DNA from 3 places in the Clostridium gasigenes genome. Region 2 is predicted to be linked to each of the others. Evidence: riboswitches for the same ligand, from Rfam matches in the RefSeq annotation. Region 2 holds a riboswitch; each other region holds the start of a gene.
The links. A riboswitch is a leader RNA that binds a small molecule or an ion and turns the genes downstream of it on or off. The one in region 2 is predicted to bind lysine.
Positions count from the first base shown of each region.

Region 1: it holds a riboswitch for lysine, as region 2 does, so the genes downstream of both, J1C67_RS11005 (alanine dehydrogenase) here and J1C67_RS15905 (transporter substrate-binding domain-containing protein) in region 2, are expected to answer to the same signal.
Region 3: it holds a riboswitch for lysine, as region 2 does, so the genes downstream of both, lysA (diaminopimelate decarboxylase) here and J1C67_RS15905 (transporter substrate-binding domain-containing protein) in region 2, are expected to answer to the same signal.

Region 1 is NZ_CP071376.1:2,356,440-2,363,183, reverse strand. Features, by position in the region: gene J1C67_RS11015 (SPFH domain-containing protein) at 1-1,271, shown strand, start outside; gene J1C67_RS11010 (fatty acid desaturase CarF family protein) at 1,319-2,062, opposite strand; gene J1C67_RS11005 (alanine dehydrogenase) at 2,121-3,263, opposite strand; lysine riboswitch at 3,569-3,740, opposite strand; gene J1C67_RS11000 (GreA/GreB family elongation factor) at 3,956-4,420, shown strand; gene J1C67_RS10995 (VanZ family protein) at 4,487-5,800, opposite strand; gene J1C67_RS10990 (putative ABC transporter permease subunit) at 5,938-6,744, opposite strand, start outside.
Region 2 is NZ_CP071376.1:3,400,980-3,407,723, forward strand. Features, by position in the region: gene J1C67_RS15905 (transporter substrate-binding domain-containing protein) at 83-916, opposite strand; lysine riboswitch at 1,090-1,271, opposite strand; gene J1C67_RS15910 (ABC transporter permease/substrate-binding protein) at 1,498-3,048, opposite strand; gene J1C67_RS15915 (betaine/proline/choline family ABC transporter ATP-binding protein) at 3,041-4,177, opposite strand; gene J1C67_RS15920 (CBS domain-containing protein) at 4,459-4,878, opposite strand; gene J1C67_RS15925 (FAD-binding oxidoreductase) at 5,346-6,744, opposite strand, start outside.
Region 3 is NZ_CP071376.1:1,813,291-1,820,034, reverse strand. Features, by position in the region: gene ftsH (ATP-dependent zinc metalloprotease FtsH) at 1-465, opposite strand, end outside; gene lepB (signal peptidase I) at 482-1,045, opposite strand; gene lepB (signal peptidase I) at 1,046-1,693, opposite strand; gene J1C67_RS08690 (DUF3006 domain-containing protein) at 1,681-1,902, opposite strand; gene lysA (diaminopimelate decarboxylase) at 2,174-3,466, opposite strand; lysine riboswitch at 3,703-3,869, opposite strand; gene J1C67_RS08680 (hypothetical protein) at 3,969-4,382, opposite strand; gene asnB (asparagine synthase (glutamine-hydrolyzing)) at 4,592-6,430, opposite strand; gene J1C67_RS08670 (beta/alpha barrel domain-containing protein) at 6,661-6,744, opposite strand, start outside.

The DNA of each region.
Region 1 (6,744 bases), 1.0 Mb from region 2:
AAGGTGAAGACGTATCTGGATCAACTTATTCACATGGAGAGCTAGTTGAGCAAGGTAAAAAAGGTATTTGGAGAGATTCTATGATGCCAGGTAAATATGCCTTTAACACATATGCAGGTAAAGTTGTTCCAGTTCCAACTACTAATGTTATATTAAAATGGATTAGTGGACAGTCAGGAGATCATAAATTAGATGATAACTTGAAAGAAATAAGCCTTATAACTAAGGATGCCTTTGAACCAAATCTACCGCTTACAGTGGTATTTAATATTGATTATAGGAAAGCTTCTTCAGTTATCCAAAGATTTGGTGATATTAAAATGCTTATTGAACAATCACTTGATCCTATGATATCTGGTTACTTCAAAAACATTGGTCAAACCAAGACACTTATTGAATTAGTTCAAGATAGAAGTACTATTCAAGACCAAGCCTCAGCGGAAATGAAAGAGAAATTCAAGTTGTATGACTTAGAATTACAAGAAGTATTGATCGGCACACCTGCCGCATCTGCAACAGATAAGAGAATTGAACTTATACTAGCACAATTAAGAGACAGACAAGTTGCTATGGAAGAAATAAAAACTAATGAAGCTAAACAAAAATCAGCTGAAAAACAAAGAGAACTTAATGAGGCAATTGCAAAAAGTTCTGCTCAAACAGCTCTTACACAATCAAGTATCGACATAGAAGTTGCAGATAATAAAGGTAAATCAGAATTAAGACTTGCAGAGCAGCTTGCACTAAAAACACAAAAGCTCGCTGAAGCTGATAAATATAAGAGAACTCAAGAAGCTGATGCTTCAAGGTATACAAAAGAAGCTGAAGCTGCTGCTAATGCAAAAGCTACTGAACTAAATGCAGAAGCTAATGCCAAACAAGTGCAACTACAAGCTAGTGCAGAAGCCTTTAAACTTGAAACAGTTGGTAAAGCACAAGCATTAAATATTAAATCCGTTGCAGATGCTACTGCAGAACAAGAAACAAAGGTTGGTATTGCAAAAGGTACTGCGGCTAAAGCTTTGGTTGAAGCCTATGGCGGACCAGAATTACAAGTACAACAAAGTGTTATGATAGCCTTTGCAGATGCACTAAAAATAAGTAAATCTCCACTAGTTCCACAAACAATAATTATGGGTGGCACTGATGGAAAAACACCTAATGCAATGGAAGGCATAATGAGCATGGTTTTAGCTAATATGGCTAGTGCTAATGCTTCAGTAGTAACTAAAACAGAAGATACTATAGCTACTAAACAAATAGAAGTTTAAAACAAATAGGGTTCATCATTATTTATTTAATGATGAACCCTTAATTACTAGGCTTGTCCCCTGTTTTTTGTGCCCTTCCCTTTATAATATGCATAATGTTTATCTGTTGTATTTTTATATCCACAATAAAACCTCTTAGCAATTATATTAATTAAGGGATCAGACATACCATTTAAAAATGCATAATTAACATTATCTTCAATATGATGTCTTCCATGATGATGTTTATCAAGTAATAAATGACTTCTCCCCAAAAAAATTACTAATCTTGTATTTGATCCATGGCAAAGATAGTGAGCAACCTCAGCTACCGATGATAATATACTAAAATATAATATGATATATAAAATTATCCTATTAATATTAAATATACTCATTACTATTGAAACAATTATTAAAAACCCCGAAAGCCAAATCTTTGAACCTGATTCATTGAAATAGACCAATAAAAGATTGTTTTTTTTGTAGAGAGGTGTTTTATGATGCAAATGAAAACTTGCTATTAGTGGGCCTGCTACGGATTTGTAATTTTCATTATTATCCATATACATATGTACTAATCCATTTATAAAGTCAGTAAGAAAATACGCTACAACAAATGAAAATATTTGCCACCAAATACCTATATTAATAGGTATAACCACATATGCTATAATAATTTGAAGTGAAATATTTACCGTAGAAATAAATTTTCCAAACAACTTATAAATTCTTTTATCCTCATAAAGCTCCATAGCCGCTATAAATTGTTTTTGTTTTAATTCAGTATTATTCGTCATTTTTAAATCCATTCCTTTGCCTTTATATTATAAACACCTTTTAACTCGCTTTAAAATTGAATAATGTGTATTATATTGTAGTTGCAATTGGCGCTAAATCTATATTATCCAAATCTAATTCTAGAATTTCTTCTGGTGTGCTCCATTTTCTATTTTGAATTATGCTTGTTTCTTTATGAGTAAGTATTCCATTATATGCAGTTAAGCTTCTTCTCAAAAATCCATCTTTTCTACAAGCTTCTCTTACTCCTTTATTTGCAATAGCTCTTATATGAGGTAGTACACTTGCAGCATATGCTATTGATGTAGTATGCGCCGCAGCTCCTGGTATATTATCTACTCCATAGTGAATTATTCCATCTACTTCATAAACAGGATCTTCATGAGTTGTAGGTCTATATGTTTCAATTGCCCCACCTACATCTGCACTTATATCAACTATTACTGAACCTCTTTTCATTAATGAAAGCATTTCTCTAGTTATTAAATTATCTTCTCTATGCTTTGGCCACTTAACACAATTTACTACTAAATCTGTTGTAGGTAAAAGTGCTTTTATATTTGATTGATTAGAAAACATTGTTCTCACATTAGCTGGATATATTTCATGACAACTTCTCATAGTTGCTATACTTCTAGCCATAACTGTTACCTGTGCTCCAAGTGATGACAATATTTGTATAGCTCCTTTTCCAACTATTCCAGCTCCAAGAACTATAACATTTGCGCCTGGTGCCCCTGCTATTCCACTAATTAATTGACCTTTTCCACCATTACTATTTAATAAGTACTGCACGCCCATTAATGCACCTAATTTCCCAGCTACTTCGCAGTTAGGTGACCCATATCTATGTGTATCTTCTGCAGTAAACGCTATAACTTTATTTCTTAATAATGCATCTACCTCTTCTCTATTTGAAGCTGGATGTATACATGCAAACAGTATTTGTCCACTTCTTAATAAATGGTATTCTTCTTCGAAAAATTCTTTAACCTTTAATACCATATCACATTTACCATATATATCTTCTCTATTATCTATAATTTTAGCACCTATTCTTGCATATTCCTCATCATTAAAGCCAGCTATATACCCTGCATTTTTCTGAACTAACACCTCATGTCCATCATTTATTAATTCTTCTGCCTCTACCGGTGTTACTATTACTCTTGATTCTCCACACTTAATTTCTTTTAATACGCCTATTATCATCTTATATGTCCCCCTTAATTTTTATATAGTTTCTTTGCTTAGATATTTTTTAAAAACAACAAATTAATGTTTTAGTCTATTTTTTAAATACCTAATGCTTTTAATAAAAATTTTTAGACATGTCTTTATAAATTATTTGTCATCGTAAGATAATTAACAGACTCAAAATCAAGAATACTAGTCTATTATTTATTTGCAGATTACTTATGTAAATCCTTTATACTTTTACTCAAAAAAAGCCTTAAGTACCGTGACTTAAAGCTTGAAGTATAAATACTTCAATATATATCAAATATACAAATTTATTAAACAATAGCGCGCCACAATTAATTGTGACAATTATATAGTTTTTATCCATATAATCAGAAAATAGCCTTAAAGCATGGACTATAAACTTCGTCGATAATTCCTTTTCTAGTAAATCTTAGCTGCTTAGCTCTTTACTAGTACTTTTAACACCAATCATCTATCTTATCTAAATCTTCTAGTTCATTATATGTTGTATTTCATAATATAGCAAACATAAGTTTTCCTATATTTGAATCAAGTAAAAAGCTATCAATTCCCTTCTTAATTTCCTTCTTAATTCTCTTTATCAATATCGTAGAATAAATATAACTAAATACCTTTCATTTTTTTCTATATATTATATAATATATAGGGAAATATATTTTAGGGGAGGCTAAATTTTTATGAATAATGAATTAACAGAAGAAAATATAAAAAAATTAAGAGAAGAATTGGAATATAGATTAACAGTAAAAAGGGCTGAAATATCAAAGGAAAAATTAGTAGCTGCTGCACATGGCGATAGATCAGAAAACGCAGAATATAAAGAAGCTTGCGCAAACTATAGAGAAAATGATAATAGAATTCAATATTTAATGACTATGATTTCAACAGCAACTCTAATAGATGATACGCATTTAAATAAATTAACATTAGGAATTAATAGTAAAGCTAAAATTAAATTTATAGAGGATGACTACGAAACTATTGTTACACTAGTAACTACTATGGATTTAGACCCTCAAAATATGTGTATAAGTATAGAGTCTGATTTAGGAAAAGCATTATCCGGCAAAAAAGTTAGAGCTAAGGTTGAAGTTGATGCTCCCGGAGAAAAATATAATATAGAAATATTAGAAATTTTATAAGAATATATTACTTTTAAATAATAATCCACGATAGAATTCTATCGTGGATTTCATTTAATTTTAATTTTATTCTATCCTTATAATTACTATCTTATCAGCTATTAGTGCTCCATCAAAACTTTCTCCCCAAACATCTAACCTGTCTCCATTTTTCATATCATCTATAGAAGTTGATTTTATAGACCTTACTTCTCCTGCTGAAGTTATAACTTTAATAATATAATTTGTATCATCCTGTACTTTTATTTTCACCTTAATATCTGATGAAACGGAAATAGTAGACTCCCCACTTTCGAAATTATCTATACGGTTAATTATTATTACATCATTTTCATACTCTTTAAAGCAACCTTCTATATCAGATTTTTCTTCTGGAATTTGAATATCATCTTTTGATTTATTGTCTGTAGTCTTCTTATTTCTTTTATCCTCTGTATGAGTTATAGTAGACTCTTCTTTATTTATGATTGGTTTTTGTATAACAATTATTTCCGCTACTATCTTACCCTCCACCTCTTTTCCCCAAATAGATAAAGTAGATTTTTTTTCTATACTACTTACTGAGTCCGTATATTCATTATATTCAGCAGTCATTTTATTTTCTTTACTTTTCATTGTATTTAAATATATCTTTGTATTTTCATTAACTTTTACATTTAATTTTTCCATTAATGAAGTGTCTACATTGCTATCTACAATCATACCATCATACATATTTATAATATTATCATCATAACTAATAAAAGCTCCTATATAATCGGCCCTTGATTCTGGTATAACATCTCCTCCGATTACTTCTTGCTCAAATTTTGTTATTCCAAGCATATTTCCAAATTCATACTTTGCAACAGTAAATCCACTTACTAAAAATAAAACTGTTAGTATTATTGTACCTATATATATTTTTTTATTAGTTACTAATACTTTAGCAACTATTTTATAGCATAAATATCCTATTACTCCACCTAATGTATTTAAAATAATATCATCAATATCAGAACTTCCTATTGCTAATACATATTGTAAAGACTCAAGCACTAAGCTAAATACAAATGCCATACAGGCTACTGGCAATATATTCTTAGCCTTTTTAAATATTAAAGGCAATAAATATCCTAGTGGAATAAATATTATTATGTTACCAAATAAATTAGATATAGCCCATGCCCATCCCATACCGGATGCATTTTCAAAGAAATCCGCCCATAGCTTAAATGGAATTAAATTTAAGCTTGTAAAACTAACTGACTTTTTTGAAAATATATCTATAAATCCATGATATTTAAATACAACTATCTTAAATATTATTGCAATATATGCTACAAAAATACATATAATTATAAATTTTGATATACTCTTATACTTTGACTTCTGCTCCATTCTAATCACTCCCACTTATAATTTTATGTAATACTTTCATTTATTATACCAACGCTGGGTTACCCTTATAAAAAAAACTGCAATAAAGTTTCTAGCTCTATTGCAGTTAAAATTACCAATTCTTTCAGCATTATATTTTAAATTTTTTCATATTTTTTTATACCATAACTCATTACTACATTATACATAATTGCAATAATAATAACTAAGATAGCTATTATTGAAGATGTTATAATTAGCCCATTCCCACCTATATTTTTGAAATTGATTAATGTAATTACTCCAACGGCACCTGCTACTCCAAAGTTAAACATCATCATAATAAACACCATTAAATTCTGCTTAACAGCCTTATATTCATTTGTCCAATTTAGTTTTGGTTTAATAATATCAAATAATATTTGTGTAATATTAATTAATATTATTGTTAAGATACATGTAGTTATACTAACTACAAAATTAATAATCGGTGTTCCTAAAACTAAATTTATTATAATAATATAAACTAAAACTATTGAATTTATTAGAACTCCACTTAACAATTTACCTATTATCTGATGTTTTGCACTTATAGGCAGAAATTTATTAACATAAAAACTTCCACCTTCTCTAGTTATTGAAGTTCCTGATACTATAGCTGAACCTGCTACAAATATAGTTATAACAAAAGTAGCTATTGCAAATAGCGCTACTGTTTCACTTGCATTGCTTGAAACAAATTCTCTAGCTTTACTTAGATTTTCTTTAATTGCTGTAATATCTGTCCCATTTGCTATTGCAGGTATCAATAAAAATACAGGTAATAAAATTTCTACTAAAACACAATTCATAAAAAATGCAGGTGTTCTAAGTAATAATTTTATTTCCTTCATCATATATGCTATTATTTGTGATTTCTTTTCACTTTGTTTTGATAAATCAACCTCTGATATTTTTTTTCTTTT
Region 2 (6,744 bases):
TTCCTGTAATATTCTCTACAGGAATTTGTATTTACTCTTTTTATAAAATAGACTACATACTATTTGATGTAGTCTATACTTATTAATTAGCTGCTGGTTGGTTCTTTATAGCTATATCCATAATGTCTGTACGATCTTTTTCTGAAATACCTGTTAATACTTCATTTATTTTAGATGTTAATTCACTATTTTTTGCAATACCTACCGCAATTGTTGTATCCTCATCTGATGCAACAAATTTCTCTTTAAATTCTACCATTTTAAAACTTGAGTTAGCATTTTCAGAACTAACACCTTCTGGACGTTCTGATACATATCCATCAATCATTCCTGATTGAAGGGCAACTCTCATTGTTGGGAAGTTATCCATAGCTGGTTCCTTAGACACCCCTTTAATTTGATCAATTACTGAGTAGTGGAATGTATTTAATTGAGCAGTTACTTTTGCTCCGTTAAAATCTTGGATAGAAGTAGCGCCTTCATATTTCCCACCTTTTTTAACTACCATAACCAAATCTGATTTATAATAATTATTTGAAAAATCTATTGTTTGCATACGTTCTTCTGTTGGTGACATACCTGCAATTATTCCATCTATTTTCCCTGAAAGTAATGCGGGTACAAGACCATCCCATTCAGTTTTAACTATAACTAATTCTTTTCCTAACCCATCAGCTATTTTTTTTGCAATCTCTACATCATATCCGCCTGCATATTCTGAGCTTCCTTCAATTTTAACCCCACCATTTGAATTATCCATTTGAGTCCAGTTAAATGGAGCATATCCAGCTTCAAGTCCTACTTTAAATGTTTCACCCTTTGCAGTAGTACCTCCCGACTTACTATTTGACCCACATGCTGTTAACATTGTAGCTGTTACTACAGCCATTACTATTGATAATATTCTTTTTTTCATAATTAATCCTCTCCTTCTTGTTTTTTTTATTCTACTATAGATTTAGAAAGTATATTTTCCCGCTTCTCACATGGATAATAATGTTTTTTTAGAATTTTGGGTAACAAAAAAAGACCTGAGATAAACCCAAGTCACAATATTCACAATTGCCCTTAAATCCTCTTTCTTCTCCTAAATGAGATAGCTCAACTCAATAAATCGGAAATTTATTGAGACAGTCCTGCAGTTATTTACTACAGACCCAGCAAATAATATTGAGAAATATTATAAACTTCGGCGACTTTTCCTTCTCTTTAGTATCAATGCTTCTCAAACTCCACTAAAGACTGTTAAATGTCGCGCCTCTACCTCACCTGTAAAAGCGAGGTATTATTAAATTATGATTTTAGTATATAATATTACATTATATCTGTCAACCCTTTCAGATTTTAAGTTATAACATATTAACAAGTTTATTATTTGTGTTTGTTTTTTACAAAATTATATCTTCGTATATTATATTGTTATTTGTTTTAATGTAAATTTCACTTTATCCACAAATTAATAAAGCACCTACCACAGTAAGTGCTTTATATTATTTATTATTTAATTAAACCTTCTGAGCGAAGATATTCTTTAGCAACTTGCGCAGGATCTTCGCCAAGATCATCTACTTTATAATTAAGGTCAATCATAGTTTCTTGACTTAATTTACCGGATAACATATTTAAAACTGTTTTAAGTTCAGGATACTTTTCAAGTGTTTCCATTCTTACAAGTGGAATTGCATCATAAGGTGCAAAAAAGTTTAAGTCATCTTCTAAAACCTTAAGATTAAAGGTTTTTAAAAGTCCATCAGTTGTAAAGGCATCTATAACATCAGATTCGCCATTATCAAGTGCCTTATACCTAAGAGCTCCATCAATTCCAACAATATTTTTGAAATTCAAATTGTAAACTGAAGCTAAATTTTGAAATCCATCCACTCTATTTAAAAACTCTAAGGTAGGTCCAAAAACTAATTCAGAACTTACTTTAGCCAAATCAGATATTGAAGTTATTCCATATTTATCAGCTACTTCAGGTTTCATAGCTATAGTAAAACCATTATTAAATCCCAGTGGTTCTAATAAAGTAAGCTTATGTTCTTTCTCCATAATTTCTTTTGATTTAGAATAAATAAGCTCTTTATCTACAGAGGGTTCTTGATTTAATACATTTATATATAGTGTTGCTGTATATTCAACCATAAGATCAATTTCACCAGCATAAAGCCCCTCCATAGTAACAGAACTACCAGCTAAACCTAATTTTTTTTCTACATTTAAATCAGTATGCTCTTCTATTAACTCTGCATACATATTTCCTAAAATTAATTGTTCAGAAAAACTTTTAGATCCAATAACTATAGTTTCACCTTTAGGCTTTAAAACAGCAAATAGTGAAGAGCCTATTAAAGCAACTAAAATTATAGCTAAAGTAACTTTTAAACCTGTTGATTTAGATTTATGCTTAGTTGGGTTTAAACCCTTTGGCATAATAAGAACTTCAATTTTTCCAAAAAGAAAATCTATTACAAGTGCTAATATACACGATGGTATAGCTCCTGCTAAAATCATATTGTTATTAACAGTTTGTATTCCAGAATAAACAAGGTATCCAAGCCCACCTGCACCTATAAATGCAGCAAGAGTCATAAGACCAACTGCCATAACTGCTGATATTCTAATACCAGACATAATTAGTGGAAGTGCTAGTGGGATTTGAACAAGTCTAAGTGTCTGTCTACTAGTAAGTCCCATACCTCTAGCTGATTCCAGTACATCAGGATTTATATTTGTAAGTCCCGTATAAGTGTTTTTAACAATTGGTAGAAGTGAATATAAAACTACCATAGTAATAGCTGGGACACTTCCAATACCCAGTATAGGAATCAATAATCCAAGAAGAGCCATAGAAGGTATAGATTGGATTACATTTATTAGAGCAGAAATAGGTTTTTGAAGTGTTTTAACTTTACTCATCAAAATACCTAGTGGAATACCAATTAAAATAGCAATTAAAATAGCGCCAAAAGTTAAATATATATGTTGAATAAACAAACTTAGAATTTCTTCTTTTCTATTTATTACAAATTCAAAAAATTTACTCATTACTTAACTCCTCCGTATCTAAAAATTGTTCACTTAATACTGAAATCAAACTACTTCTAGTTACAAGACCAGCTAAGTGATTGTCTTTTGTTATAACCGGAATGTATCCGATAGCGTGAGAGTTAATTAATTCAAGTATATTTAAAATATTATCATCTTCATAAACAGATAATACATTATGTTCCATTATTTCTTCAAGTTTCGTTTCTTTTGCAGTGCTACGCTTAATGTCTTTTAAAGTTACAAGCCCTATCAAAATATTAGATTTATCAACAATAAGTAAACTATCTACCTTATTAATTTTCATAATTTCAATTGCTTGTAAAATGTTCCTCGAAGAAGAAACTGAAACAGGTGTTTTAATCATAATATCCTTAGCTTTTATAAATTCTGGGGTATTCCAGACTCTATTTGCTCCGATAAAATCTTTAATAAAATCGTTAGCTGGATTTTTAAGAATATTTTCAGGCGTATCAAACTGTGCAATTTCCCCCTTGTTCATGATACAAATTTTATCAGCTAGCTTTATAGCTTCTTCCATATCATGAGTAACAAATATTATTGTTTTATGTAGCTCTTGTTGCATTGAAAAAAGTTCCTCTTGAAGAGAACTACGTGTTATAGGATCAAGGGCACTAAAAGGCTCATCCATTAAAATTATTTCAGCATCAGTAGCAAAAGCTCTAGCAACTCCAATTCTTTGTTGTTGTCCACCACTTAACTCACCAGGATATTTATCTAAGTACTCTTCTGGCGAAAGCCCTACAAGCTTTAATAAATCATTAGTTTTACTAGCAATAGCTTCTTTAGTTTCAATTTTTTTCAACTCTGGAATTAAAGAAATATTTTCTCTAATAGTCATATGAGGGAAAAGCCCAGTATTTTGAATAACATACCCTATTCCCCGTCTAAGCTCTATTGTGTTCATTTTAGAAATAGGCATGTTATTTATATAAATCTCTCCGGATGTAGGGGTAATAAGCTTGTTTATCATTTTTAATGAAGTGGTTTTACCGCATCCGCTAGAGCCTATTATAACAACAAGAGAATTTTTCTCTATAGTTAAGTTTATATTTTCTAAAATAGTTTTTGAACCAATTTTTTTCGTTATATTTTTGAATTCTATCATATTAAACCTCCTCGGCTAATGACAACTTGTATTTTTTATTAAGTTGTCAGTTATAAGTATAACATAATTTGCCCCAAAAGTAAAATTCTCTTTACCTTCTACTAAATATAATTACAAATTTCCAAACTACTAATAAGACTTTAACGTGGCAATTCATTGTTTGTTAGAGGTGTTTTATAAATATAAAGTTACCCTCTTGCTTTTTAAATTATACCCTATGGAGTAGACTTTTTTTGAGGTCTATTCCATAGAATACATTTTAGTTTTATATTAACTTCTAATTATTTTGTTCCCTGTGAAATGCTACTTAAAGCACTTCCTGCCATTTCATCACTATTGTTTTCTGTAGCTAAATCCCCTAGTGCAATTATGCCAACTAAATTATTATTATCTACTATAGTTAATCTTCTAATTTGATTTTCACTCATTATTTTTGTTGCTTCATCTATACTCATATTTGGATTTCCTGTTATTATATTAGTACTCATAATCTCATTAACAGTTTGAGTCTTAGAATCTTTTCCAACTGCTACAGCTTTTAATGTTATGTCTCTATCAGTTATTATTCCCTTAATTGTATTGCCTTCACAAACAGGTATTGACCCAACATTATGTTCTTTCATTAAAGTTGCAGCTTTTTCAACAGTATCACCTACATTTAAAGTTACCACTGACTTTGTCATTAATTCATCTACTTTCATTGTATGCACCTCTTCTTTCATTTGTAATTTAGACTTATTAAGTTCTTAACTAAACATTAGATGCTCATGAATTATTATCATCTATGATACTATAATATAATGTAATTTTATTTTACATCTCTTATTACTCAGGTAAACCTCTAACAGGTTTAGTCAGATTTAAACCAGTTCCTCTTGTTACTGGCTGTTCTGATTTTGAATCTATAGTTTCATTTTTTCTTTTTTCTTCAGATTTTTTTTGCATTTTTTCATCACCTCCAAATTTATGATTCCCAGGGTTAAGATACATTATTCATTTTAACTTTCTTCACAATTTTAGTTTCAGTGTATTAAATAATTCAACTAAACTACTGAATAAAACTTGCTTTTGCTACAGCAATTACTATTAATAATAATGTCTTATTTTTAGAATTTCAGGCAAAAAAGACCTGGGATAAACCCAAGTCACAATATGCATTAAATAATTCCTAGTCTAATCCTAATGTTCCACCTGGATTCATTATATTATTAGGATCAAAATGTTTCTTTAATGCTTTATAGACATCCATTTGATTTTTTCCAATTTGTCCTTCAAGCCATGGACCTGTCATTTTTCCTATGCCATGATGATGACTCATTGCTGCTCCATATTTTTGAATATTATCTAATATTCCTGACTGATATTTTAAATATTCATCTATGTCATTCATCTTAGCTATAAATATAAAGTACAAATTTGCGCCTTGAGGATATACATGAGACATATGCGTCATACAAATTGTATTTGGTCTGCTCTTACAATATTCTCTTACTCCCTCATGAACATATTTCATATTTTCCCAAGATACTGAACATTCTAATGTATCTGTCATTATTCCATAATCCTGTAAATCTTCTCTTAAGTATGGATCTTTAAACCTTCCATGTTCCCAAGATTTTGTAACAAAACCTGTAGTGTACATTGCACCATATTTTTTACATATTTTATGAACCTTTCTTCTAACTACCTTTGTAAAACTTTTTTCTCCATCTGTAAATCCTAAAAACATACACCTTTGATTTTGTTTAAAGCCTCTCGCTATCATTACTTTATCTATTACAGTTCCTTCTACTCCATAAAGCTTCATCATAACATCAGTTTCTTCTGGATCTGATAATCTAAATACTGATGGAAATCCAAATTGACCTTGCATTATTTCTCTTCCAGCTTCCCTTGCATCATCCCAATTTTTAAATATATAACTAAATCTTCTTTGATTTTCTGGCATATGTTTAAATATTTTTACTGTTACTGATACAAGAATTCCAAAAGCACCTTCACTGCCCATCATAATTTCATCTATAGATGGACCTGTTGAACTTGCTGGAAACTCTTGAGTTTTAATAGTTCCAATAGCCGTAATATATTCTTGGCATATTACCATGTCCTCTATTTTTCCAAAATACGTAGAATTTTGTCCAGCTCCCCTTGTAACTACCCACCCACCTACTACTGAATACTCAAAAGATTGTGGAAAATGTCCACAGGTATATGCTCTTTTAGCCCCAAAAAGCTTTTCTGCATTATTTAATGTTTCTTCCAGCTTTGGTCCTGACATTCCCGGTTCAACAGTTATTGTTTGATTTATTTCATTAAATCTAATTACCTTATTCATATGAACTCTCATATCTAAAGATACCCCACATTTAACGCACTCTACACCTCTAGTTACTGATGAACCTCCTCCATAAATATATATAGGTATTAATTCTTCATTACAAAACTTAACTATTTTCTCTATATCTTCTTTACTCCTTGGATGTATAACTATATCTGGTATATTTTCAACTATCCCTTCTCTAAGCCTCATTAGATCTATCATTGTTTTACCATAAGCTACTTGTAGT
Region 3 (6,744 bases), 1.6 Mb from region 2:
GCCACCTAAGCCACCGCCCATTTTCTTACCCATTCTTCCAAATATGAATTTAAATGCTACAAACATTAATAATGCAGGAATTATCCATCCCATTATAAATTCTATTATGTAATTTTGCTCCACGATAGATTTATTAAAATCTACACCAGCTTCTGTTAATTGAGATGTTAAATTTTGATCTCTCATATTCCCTGTAAATAATACTTTCTTATCTTTTTCATCTTTTAATATTGGTGTTATTTTTATTTCTGAATCTGTTATTAACACTTTTTCAATTTCTTTATTTTCTACCATTTCTATAAATTTATTATATGTTATTTCTTCTAATCCCATAGAAGTTTTAACTGTGTTAAATGCATATACAATTAAAAAAGTCATAACTGTGTATAATAATATAGATTTTATTTTTTTATCTTTACTTTCTTCTGGATTATTATTCATATTTTTTTTATTTTTATTTTCCATCTTAAGTTCTCCCTTTTTACTTTATACTTCCTATATTCTTAAATGGATATATTCTAAATCTTACTATCCCTATAATATCCTGTCCATTTACACAGGTTTTGTCCCATAATCTAGAATCTAATGATATAAGCCTATTGTCTCCTAAAAAAAAATATTCCTCATCTGGCACCTTAAATTTGCCTGTATAATCATCTACATTCTGAATATATGATTCTCTTTTATATTCTCCATTTACATATAAACTGCCTTCATCCATTGATATAAAATCTCCCGGTAATCCTATTAATCTCTTTACCATATATTCATTAAATTCTTTTGAGTAAAATACTACTATATCTCCAAATTGTAAGGTGTCTAAATTATACACTCTAGTTACTAAAAGTTTATCATTTATATTTATATTTGGTGCCATTGAGGCTGTAGGAACATTTGCTTTGAAAATAAAAAATTTATTTATTAGTAATGTAAATACTACGGCTATTAATATTATTTTTATAAATAGTATTATAGTATTTTTCTTTAGTTTATTATTTAATTTTTTATTATCATAGCCTAGTATTTGCTGAAACTTTTCAAGCATCTATTTTATTTTTCCAATATCACTAAATGGATATACCTTAAATTGAGCTTTTCCTTCTATATCTTTTGCATCTATATATGGATTAATCCAATATCTTGAGTCTTTTGACCATAATCTATTATCTCCAAGGAAAAAATATTTTCCTTCAGGCACTTCATATTCTCCATTGAATCTATCTGCATTTCCTATATAATCTTCTATTAATTTTTCTCCATTAATAGATACTTCTCCATTTTTAATAACTATTTTATCTCCTGGAAGTCCCATAAGTCTTTTAATTAATTTTTCTCCAAGTTCATTTGAGTCAAATACTAATATATCTCCTCTTTTGAATTTATCTTCATTATACACTCTTGTTACAAATAATCTATCTTCTACATTTAAAGTTGGAACCATAGACTCTGAGGGTATTTTAACTTTAAATATTACAAATTTATTTATTAATATTGCAAGTACTACAGCTACTATTATAGGAAGTCCCCATTCATAGAAGAAACCACTTTTCTTATTTTCAGCTAACCTTTCAGATCTTTTTTCTAATTCATTATCATCTATATTATCTTCTTCTATTTTTACATCAACAGAATTAGATATATATATTTCGCTTTTAGCTTTAGATTTTTCTTCACCAATCATTATTCCTGCCACATACCTTTCATAAATTTCTTTACTTTAATTTTTCTATTTTTTGTCTCTTTAATATCAATAACATATATGTTATCTTTTCCAACTAAAACATCGCCCTCTTTAACAAATTCTAAGGCCTCATTTTTAGTTATTATACTCATTTCTCCTCCCGGTGATTCTATAGTTATGTTTTCCTCATGTATTCTATCTACAATAAAATATTCACACATAAATAATAGCAACTTTTGTTGCTTCCACCTCGCTTTTATATATCTTTAAATTTATATATATCCCGTTTATTTCTTTATACTATAGTATATCACATTTTTTTAAATTTTTAATACTAGTATTAGCTAATATTAAAAAAATTTATTGAATAAAAAAATCTCATGCTAATTTTACTTTTCAAAGTATATTAACATGAGAAGAGGTTTTCATTTCTATATAGGTAGCTGATAGAAAATAATATACTATTTAAATTAGTCTTTTTTGGGAAATGCCTTAAACTAGCTCATTCTCTATTAACTCTTCATAAGTTTGTCTTTTACATATTACTCTTGCTCTATTTCCCTTAACAAATACCACTGCTGGTCTTAAGTTTTTATTGTAATTATTTGACATTGAGAATCCATATGCCCCTGTTGTCATTATTGCTAATATATCTCCACCTTGAGCCTTTGGAAGTTCTATATCTTTTATTAATATATCTCCTGATTCACAACATTTTCCTGCTATAGTTACCTTCTTATCTAATGTCATATTCATTTTATTTGCAATACAAGCTTCATATTTTGCACTATAAAGTGCTGGTCTAATATTATCTGTCATTCCACCATCTACTGCAACATAAGTTCTAACACCTTCTATTTCTTTAATAGCTCCAATTGTATATAATGTCATACCTGCATTTCCAACTATTGATCTACCTGGCTCTATTGTTAATATTGGTTTTTCAAGTGATAATTTTTCACATACTTCATTAACTTTATTTATAATCACTTGGCAATATTCTTCAGTGCTTCTTGGCTCATCTTCATCAGTATAATGAATTGCAAACCCGCCACCTAAATCTAATTCTGTTATTAAATGACCTGTTTCTTTCCTTATATTATCTATAAATCCAAGCATTACTTCTGCTGCATCTGCAAATGGTTCTAAATCAAATATTTGTGACCCTATATGACAGTGAACTCCTGCAAGTTCTATATTTTCTAAAGATAAAGCATGCTTTACCGCATTCATTATTGTATCTCCAACTGGCGCAAATCCAAATTTAGAATCTATTTGACCTGTTTTAATGTAATCATGAGTATGAGCTTCTATTCCCGGTGTTAATCTTAAATATATTTTTTGAATTTTATTATTTAATTTTGCTATTTTATTTAACTCTTCCATTTCATATAAATTATCAACAATAAATCTTCCAACCCCAAGTTCTACTCCTAAAGTCATTTCTGACAAAGTTTTGTTGTTACCATGGAAATAAGTCTTTTCTAGTGGAAATCCAGCTTTATAAGCCGTATATAATTCTCCACCTGAAACAATATCTAAATATAGCCCTTCTTTATTTATTAGCTTACACATTTCTACTGTAAGGAATGCTTTCCCTGCAAATGCTACTCTATTTCCTTCTTCACATTTAAAGTTTCTGTAGTATCCTTTGCATGTATCTATTAACAATTGCTCATCCATAACATAAAGAGGTGTTCCAAATTCCTTAGCTAAACTCTCTGCTTTAACACCTCCTATGTATAAATCATTTTCTTTACATTCCATTGCCCCAAATAATTTCATGATTTTTCCTCCTAATTTTTACTTTAATCATCTTAAGTCGTTATTTTTTAAGATGCCTTAAGTCCTTATTTTTTATTCTTTATTTTTTTGTAAAATAAAACACCATGGAATAATTCCATGGTGGTAGATACTATTTAAGGCTTATATGCATTTTGCTTAAAATTTTAATTTGTTCTATTTTTCTAAAAATTAATAAAATAGAATTTATCTTTGAATTAAAATATTTAAACCTAGCAAACCTCGCTAGCGCTTCACTTACGTGACAGTCATACACATATTATATGTACACCCAAAAACAAGTTTTTGCAACACTTATTTCTTCGGCCATTTTACCTTTCCTTATTAGTCTTAGCTTGCTAGCTCTTAATAAGTACTCTTTAAATATGGCACCTCTACCTTGGTAATTATCTTTTAATCTTATTATATGATACTTTACAATTTATGATACCATAATTTTCAGAAAAATCAATCTTTATCTTAGAAACAGCATCCATTTATTGTTTTACTTTCCACAATTTTTACTTGCACTAATTAAAAAGCCTATACAAGAAAATAAAATGTTTTTTAATAATAACATTGATGCATTATCTATATCAACTATATAGATATAACCTACCATTATTACTATAGTTATAGTAATTGATATTATCCCAACCACTAAATTTCTAAAAAACATAACTTTTTCGTTACAATTCGTCTTATTTTGACTACAATTTTCTAATAAGAAACCTATTATAGAAGAAAATATGGTTCTAATTGCAACTAAATTATCAACATTTTTTAAATCTGGATTAAATACAGAAAATATTATTAAACCAAAACTTAACATAGCTATAATGAATAATATTTTATAGGTTATATAGATAGATTGCCATTTTTTCAGAGAATATTCTAATCTATGCTTAATCCATTTCACCTATTAACCACCCTCTTCTTTTGTGTTTTTAAAAATTTATTTTCATTTTATATAATATGTATAGTTATTAGGATAGGTAACCACTTCTTTAATCATTTTTTTAAATTGCATTATTTATAGTTTTTTAAGATAACTTAATTAATAATAGGATTAAAGCCTAACTAAATTTATTTTAGTTAGGCTTTAATTTTTTTGAAGATGCCTTGTTTTTAAACCAGCTTAACTTTATATTCTTCTAACCAGGTGTTAATTTGAATTAAATATGCTATTAATTGTGGCCCAGTCATTAATTGTCCAAACCAAGGTGTTTTATATGCTTTCCCCCTTGAATCTACTATTTCTTTAACTTTCTTTTCATCTATAATACTTAAAATAGGTGAATTTGAATCTTTCAAAATACCATTCATTACTCCACATACCATATCTGTATATATTGGGTTATGAGTTTTTGGGAATGGGCTTTTCTTTCTATAAATTATTTCCTCTGGTAAAAGTCCTTCTAATGACTTTCTTAATAGCCCCTTCTCCCTACCATTTAACAATTTTATATCTGTAGGAATATTAAAAGCATATTCTACCAATCTAATATCTGCAAAAGGAACTCTAACCTCTAGGCTATTTGCCATACTCATTCTATCTTTTCTATTTAAAAGATTAACCATAAACCATTTTAAATTTAATGCAAATAATTCTCTCATTCTATATTCAGTTTTGCTTTCGCCATCTAAATGAGGCACTGATTTTAATGTTTGATTATATTTTTCGTTTGCAAAGTCTTCTATTTTCAAACCTTTAAGTGATGGATTTAAAATATCTTTTCTATTATTTATAAATCTTGACCAAGGAAATGTCTTAGCATTTATTAATTCTTTATTAGTAAACCATGGGTATCCTCCAAATAATTCATCTGCACATTCTCCAGATAGCGCCACAACAAAATCTTTCTTAACCTCTTTACAAAATAAGTATAATGATGAATCTACATCAGCCATACCCGGCATATCTCTACCTATTGTTGCTTCTTTTAAATAATCTACTAAATCTTTTTGCTTTAAAACAACATTTCTATGATCTGTATTTAGAAATCTAGACATTTTTCTAGCCCAATATTTATCCGATGTTGGTTCATACAATGAGCTTTCAAAATATTTATCATTATCTTCATAATCAATACAATAAGTTGTTAACTGTTTATTTTTCTTTTTATATTCCTCTGCTGCAATTGCAGAAATAGCTGATGAATCTAACCCACCCGATAAGAATGTACATAATGGCACGTCACCTACTAGTTGTCTTTTAATAGCATCCGTTAATAACTCTCTAACATGTTCTACTGCATCATCTTCACTTTCAGTAAAATCTTTAGCAATCAGTTTCCAATACTCTTTTTCCAGTATATTTTCTTTAGTTATAACTACATAATGAGCTGGAGGAACTTCTTTTATATTTTTATAAAGTCCACTTCCTGGAGATACAGCTGGTCCTAAAGCAAATAATTCTGTTAATCCATCTTTATCAATTTCTGCATCTACTTTTGGGTGCGCTAATAAACTTTTAATTTCTGATCCAAATATGAAGTTGCCATTCTTAATTGTATAAAATAAAGGTTTAACTCCCATTGCATCTCTAGCTAAGAAAACCCTATTATCTTTTTTATCATATATTGCAAAAGCAAATATACCATTAAGTTTAGATACACAATCATAACCCCATTTAATATATGATGTTAACAAAACTTCTGTATCTGAATATGATTCAAACCTAAATCCATCTTCTAATAACTCCTTGCGCAAATCTTCTGTGTTATATAGCTCCCCATTATATACAATAATATATTCTTTATTATTTACAGTTTTTTTCATTGGTTGTTTTCCACCTTCAGGGTCAACAACTACAAGTCTCCTATGTCCAAGCATAACATTGTTAGACACAAAATACCCTTCTGCATTTGGTCCTCTATAAGCTAATGTATTAGTCATATTTTTCAATATATTTTCTTCTTTTCCTATATTGTTATTAAAATTAACAAAACCAGTTATTCCACACATATCAATACCTTCTTTCTATATATATATATTAATATGTTATTTTTTATTTATTGGTTCGTTAAATTAATATAAAAATCAACTTATACGATTACATATAATTCTTTGTATATATTAAATTTTTTTATTATTGTAGATACACATATATTAATTAATAAAAAAGTGATAAAATTGCGGTTTTAATTCCACAGTTTCATCACTCTTAACATTACTAAGCCGTTGTAAAATAAATATTAAATTCCTCTATATTTGTCCATAAGTTCACCCATAATCTCACCTGCTGCTGGTGGCGTGTACGTTATTGCATTTGCACCGGC